2 linked regions of the Pelosinus fermentans DSM 17108 genome follow. The protein of the gene in region 1 interacts with the protein of each later gene in a pairwise test. Links are inferred from orthologs where the notes say so. Each region holds a gene or a part of one and is shown on either strand. Other genes may lie near its edges. The genes, in order: FR7_RS12785 and ftsZ.

Region 1 (3,161 bases):
TTAGGACTTAAAAGATATTCACCGGCATCCGCTTCTAGAAGTAAATCATTTCCTTTTTCATCTACAAGGGTATATGGCAAACGACAAGGCTGGGCGCAACGTCCCCGATTACCACTTCGCCCACCAATCATACTACTCATTAGACATTGACCAGAATATGAAATGCACAATGCACCATGGACAAAAGCCTCAATTTCTGTAGCTGCATTCTTACAAATATGTCGAATATCATCCATTGATAACTCTCGTGATACTACTACCCGCTGAAAGCCAAGCTCCGTCAAAAGCTCTACGCCTTCTAAATTATGTACTGTCATTTGTGTACTAGCATGTATTGGCATCTCAGGGATAATATGCTTTGCTATTTTAAAAACGCCAATATCTTGAACAATAATCGCATCTACACCAATTCTATACAAATACTGTAAATAAAGCGATAATGCAGGTATTTCACTATTATCAACAAGGGTATTTACAGTCACATAAACCTTCACACTACGCAGATGAGCCAAATTTACAGCTTCTACTAATTCCTCATCAGTAAAATTAGGCGCGCTAGCTCGAGCACCAAACATTTTTCCTGCTAAATATACGGCATCGGCACCACCTTCTACGGCTGCAATTAAAGCTTCTCGACTACCAACAGGAGCTAATAACTCTATCATTTAAATTCATTCCTTTCAAAAGCCTTGCCCTATAATATAAAAACATCTCCACATAAAGACGCAAAGTACACAAAGATGGCACACGCCCTCTTTGTGTGTACTTTGTGTACCTTGATACAGGCATAGTATTTATCTACTTAATCTTTTCTTGTCTTTTTATATACTCTGCTACATCATGTACATCTGATATAAATTGTTCGAATCTCGCCCATTTCTGACCTAACGGACTTAAGGGGTTCTCAAAAATACTTTTATAATACAACTCAAGTTCATATTTTGTTAAAGGCTCTTTGTCTGGAGTTCTTATAACAGTAAAAACTCCACAACTTTCCAATCGTGCCAATTTGATATCTGACAAATTAGTCATATCCATCCCTTGCTTATGAAGCTCTTGCCGTAAATCATCGTAATTGAAATGATTTTTGATAAAGTTTTCTCGTAAAATTTTTCCATCCTGAACAAGTGTAATTGGCGTACCCTCTACCCACTTCCGTAAAGTAAGGTTTTTTAAGGATACATAAGCAATCAATTGCTGCAATGCCAAAAGAGCAACTAATCCTTCTATGCCGCTGAGTATAGTCTGTGCTTTGTCCATAGATGCAGTAACAATGATGTCACCAATGCCTACCATAATAACAAAATCAAAAGGCGACAACTGCCCTACTGTACGATTTCCCATTAAACGAACAACGATAAGAGCTATAGTAAATAACACCACTATATGTAATAAAATCTGACCAACATCGGCAGTTTCAAACACCATATCACTCCTTTTAATTGTAGTATTAACAATCAAAAAGCCTGTTATACTGCACGATAGCGTCAGTTATTTTTCTTCTTCTACCATTCGAATCAATTGTTTATAATTTTGTTCTAAATCTAAATATGCCTCTGCAATATTGAGTGCCGCTAGCACAGCCACTTTACCTGGAGATAATCGCAAATTCTTCTGTGCAATTGTCTTCATACGAGAATCGACTTCTGCAGCAATGGCAATTACTTTTTCAAGTTTGACATCACTTTTTAAACAATAGGTTTCACCAAAGATTTCAACTGTTACTTTATGTTTTTTTTCATTCATAACGTCACCTATAATACCTATTTTACTAATTCTACATTCGACCTGACAAATATGATTTCCTGCATATGTAGCAAAGAAAACATATTTGTCTTTATTAATACAAAAAAGGCAGCTATGAGATAAGTCATAAACTGCCTTTTTTGTATTATCTTATGCCTTCTCACTTTTATTAAGTAAGCTATGGTTTTTACCATATGAAAAATATACTAGAAAACCAATTCCACTCCATACAAAAAACCGCACCCATGTTTCGTAAGGCAAATTATACATTAAATAACCACAGGAAATAACAGCCAAAGGAGCGATTACATTAACTGCAGGACATCGAAATGGTCGTCTTAATTCCGGCTTAGTGTGCCGCAGCACTAAAACTCCTACAGAAGCTACTGCAAAAGCAAATAATGTTCCAATATTGGTAAGTTCAGCAATAATTCCAATAGGAGTAAATCCAGCGACCAAGGCTACTGCAATTCCACCAACAATTGTAATAATATGGGGTGTTCCATATTGAGGATGGACTTTAGAAATACTAGCCGGGATCAAGCCATCACGAGACATTGCAAAGAAAATACGAGATTGACCATACATTAATACTAGTAATACGGTCGTAATACCACATATAGCACCTGTACCAACTAATGCAGATCCCATATTATATCCTATCGCCCTCAATGCATAGGCCACAGGCTCTGCATTATTTAATTCACTATAAGGTACGACACCTGTTAATACAGCAGCAACGATAATATACAAGATAGTACAGACTAACAAAGAGCCAATAATACCAATTGGCAAATCACGATTCGGATTATGACATTCTTCTGCTGCTGTTGCTACCGCATCAAAGCCAATGTATGCGAAAAATATAATAGCAGCGCCAGCAGCTACTCCCGAAAAGCCAAAAGGCATAAATGGATCCCAATTTGCAACATTCACTTTTGGACCTGCCAAAACTAAGAAAATAAAAACCGCAGCCAACTTTATCAATACTAAAATTTTATTAAGTGTTGCACTTTCCTTGGTGCCGCGCACCAAAAGCAAACTTAAAAAGAAAGAAATTAACATCGCTGGCACATTTGCAATACCGCCATCAGCTGGTACCGCAGTGTAGGCCTTTGACACCTCAATACCACCTGATTTTAAAAGACCTACCATATAGCCAGCCCATCCAGCTGCAACAGCACTAGAACCTACAGAATATTCCAAAATTAGATTCCAGCCTACAATCCAGGCAACAATTTCTCCCAATGCAGCGTATGTATACGTATAAGCACTACCAGAAATGGGAACCATTGCGGCTAACTCAGCATAGGCTAAGGCGGCAAAGGCGCAAGCCAATCCTGAAAGAACAAAGGAAAGTACTAATGCAGGGCCAGCATATTTAGCTGCAGCTACTCCAGTTAAAACAAAAATAC
Region 2 (3,299 bases), 410 kb from region 1 along the record:
CCAATGCCATGGTAAGGAATTATTTGTGTACGTGATAGCCATTTTTCATCAGTACACTGGGATAAGTTCACCAACCACATTTCTGGTACATTTTCTTGTAAAAAAGTTACCACATCCTCACTTAAAATTGACGCTATAACATATTGACTAACTAAAACCACTGGTTTATGGCCTATTGTAGTATATAAACTGTTACCTGTATCAAGCATGGCTGTTAACTCAACCACCTGCCCATTATATTCAATTTTCACTTGATATAGACTTTGCTGCCGAGTTGTACTCGATAACATACGCCGTATGATAGTAACAATCAAAATAGATCCTAAACAACTTCCCCATAATACATTTTCCCAGGATAAAGTTGTAAGAATTCTGATCAGCGTATGAGAATAATGATTCACTTGCCAGAAATAAACCCATCCAACAATAGAACCACCTAAAATAAAGGATACAACATAAAAAGATGCTAACAATAAAAATGATCTGCGTTTAGATGTATAGCCAAACGCTATATAAATCAGCAGGCATGACATTACTAATTTAGCGATAGCGGTATGACAGAACTCCATACTAGGCAGCATACCGATTAAGACGTAGCAACCCCCTACTGCAGCTGCTAATACTATCCGCCAAAATTTATATGTAGCCCCTACCGTCCAAGCCGTTAACATTAGAATCATACTATTCATCATTATATTAATAATAAAAAGCACATCAGCATAGATATACATCAATAACCTTCCTATCATCATAAACGTAACAGCAATATACATTTTAATAATAATCTATTGTTTCATTGCATAAGTTATTCTTATTATAACAAGGTGATCTTTATTTTTTTGTAGAAATATGGTTTTTTCTTCCAACTTATTTGTTGCATCAATTGCTGCTTATTTTTTTAATCCTAAACAAAAAAGCATACAAAATTTAATTTTGCATGCTTTTTTTATTACATTATTCATTTATATTCTCGCATTAACATAAGAGAAGAGGTTAATATTAACGTCTCATCCATGTTGGTATATCTAAATCACGTACTTTAAAAGGTTCTATCGTTGTACTCTCCAATTTTCCTTTTACTACACTAAGAGGCTTACCGTCAAACCCTGTAGCAATTACAGTTACACGAACTTCATCCTGAAAATTTTCATCAATGACTGCGCCAAAAATAATATTTGCTTCAGGATCAACTGCATCAGAAATAATCGCAGCAGCCTCATTTACCTCTAGTAAACCTAAACTCGGCCCTCCTGTAATATTCAAAAGAACTCCCCTGGCGCCTTCAATCGAAGTTTCTAGCAAAGGACTCTTTATTGCCGCTTCAGCTGCAGCTACTGCTCGATTATCGCCTGAACCATATCCAATCCCCATTAGGGCTGAACCCGTATCAGTCATAATGGTCTTCACATCTGCAAAATCCAAATTAATAAGCCCTGGTACAGCAATTAGATCCGAAATCCCTTGTACCCCTTGTCGTAATACATCATCAGCAATGCGAAAAGCATCGATCATAGAAGTACGCTTATCAGCGACTTGCAATAAGCGATCATTCGGTATGGTAATCAGAGTATCTACTTTTTCTTTCAACTTTGCGGTTCCACTTTCAGCTTGCGCCTGACGTCTCCGACCTTCAAAAGAAAAGGGTTTCGTGACAACACCAACCGTTAATGCCCCTACCTCTTTAGCACACTCAGCAACAACAGGAGCTGCACCAGTACCCGTACCGCCTCCCATTCCTGCAGTTACAAAAACCATATCAGCACCACGCAATGCCTTTATAATTTCTTCACGACTTTCTTGAGCAGCTTTTTCACCAATGTCCGGATTGGCACCTGCTCCAAGTCCTTTGGTAAGTTTTTCGCCAATTTGTATTCGATAAGCTGCCTGAGAATGCATTAATGCTTGTGCATCTGTATTTACTGTTATAAATTCTACGCCATGTAGACCAGCAGCAATCATCCGATTTACAGCATTATTTCCACCACCGCCAACACCAATTACTTTAATTGCAGCAAATTGATCTAAATCCATATCTAATTCAAGCATGGAATTTCCCCCTTATAGTCACAAGATTTAGTTTTTTAAAAAATTTCTACACTTACTCATCAATGACCGCCAAGGATTACTCTCTAGAATAACTTGGGGTTTTGGCAAATTCTTTCCTGCATATTTTAATATCCCATAACAAGCTGCATTTTCAGGAGAACGATATTCTAAAGGCAGTTCTTGATGAATGACAACTTGAACCGGTATACCAAAGGTTGCTTCTATGCTCTGAACAAAACCAGACATAGCCCCACAACCACCAGTAAGAAAAATCTTTTCAATTTTATTTTCTGCCAAAAATATTTTACTATGCTCATGCATTAAATAAACAAGTTCACAGATACGACTCTCAACAATTTTATATAAAAAGTCATAAGAAACATGCTTGTCTGTAGTACCATACGCGTTACAATCTAAAATGATCTCCTGCCCCTGTAGTTGTTTATTTAGCTTTGCATAATATTTCTTAATCTCCTCAGCATGTTCCCAGGAAATAGCTAATCCTCGCATAATATCACTTGTAATATAATTTCCACCTAGAGGTAACGCTGTAGTGAAATCGATATGCCCCTCTTGGTACAAGATTAACTCTGTACTCCCCGCTCCTATATCTATCACTAAAAAGTTTTTAGCAGGCACTGGAATTATAGCTTCTGTAACAGCAACAGCATTAGCAATTACACTAACAACATGTATACCTAACGTTTCAATTTCTCTGACCAGATCATTGAGTGTCATTTTAGGTATACTTACAACATGAGCCTCCACTTCTAAGTGAGAACCTTTTTCCTGTAGTGGCAATCCATTTTTTCTTTGTTTATCAACAAAAATCTTCTGTGGCAATACATGTAACACTTCATGATCATCAGGAATAGCAACCAATGCTGCAGCTCGATACACACGATTCACGTCATCTATTGTAATGCTACTTGGAGCTGAAGGAGCAATGCTGCCAATACTATTTACTGCATTAAGTTCCATACCGCCAATGCCGATATAAGCATCCTTAACAGAAAGATCAGTAGCCATTACTGCACAGTCAACAGCTTGTTCAATAGACTTAACCAATAGATTACAATTGGAAATTACACCTTTTGCAAAGCCATTTGTTGTCATTTGGCCGCTACCAGCGATTGTTACATGTCCATCTAGACCAATTTTTCCAACAAATATTTTAATATTACTTGTACCGATATCAATTCCTAAGATATTTTTGCTATCCATGGCTAACCTCGTTTGAAGTATTCTACACC

What was found.
Region 2: the proteins of FR7_RS12785 (region 1) and ftsZ interact in binary tests that used the Bacillus subtilis proteins (3 or more experiments, as listed by UniProt). The link is inferred for Pelosinus fermentans DSM 17108 from one-to-one orthologs.

The regions. Positions count from the first base shown.
Region 1 is NZ_AKVN02000001.1:2,752,166-2,755,326, forward strand. The notes cover bases 120-2,945. They hold FR7_RS12785 (cell division protein ZapA), read right to left. Parts: upstream 1,747-2,945; coding sequence 1,492-1,746; downstream 120-1,491. Other genes in these bases: FR7_RS12775 (U32 family peptidase), read right to left, coding at 120-665; FR7_RS12780 (DUF421 domain-containing protein), read right to left, coding at 799-1,425; FR7_RS12790 (amino acid permease), read right to left, coding at 1,897-2,945. In the rest of the region: more of FR7_RS12775, read right to left, coding at 1-119; more of FR7_RS12790, read right to left, coding at 2,946-3,161. UniProt on the Bacillus subtilis protein: Activator of cell division through the inhibition of FtsZ GTPase activity, therefore promoting FtsZ assembly into bundles of protofilaments necessary for the formation of the division Z ring.
Region 2 is NZ_AKVN02000001.1:2,339,325-2,342,623, reverse strand. Bases 24-2,987 are described here. They hold ftsZ (cell division protein FtsZ), read right to left. Parts: upstream 2,047-2,987; coding sequence 1,000-2,046; downstream 24-999. Other genes in these bases: ftsA (cell division protein FtsA), read right to left, coding at 2,074-2,987; spoIIGA (sigma-E processing peptidase SpoIIGA), read right to left, coding at 24-731. In the rest of the region: more of spoIIGA, read right to left, coding at 1-23; more of ftsA, read right to left, coding at 2,988-3,270. UniProt on the Bacillus subtilis protein: Essential cell division protein that forms a contractile ring structure (Z ring) at the future cell division site. The regulation of the ring assembly controls the timing and the location of cell division.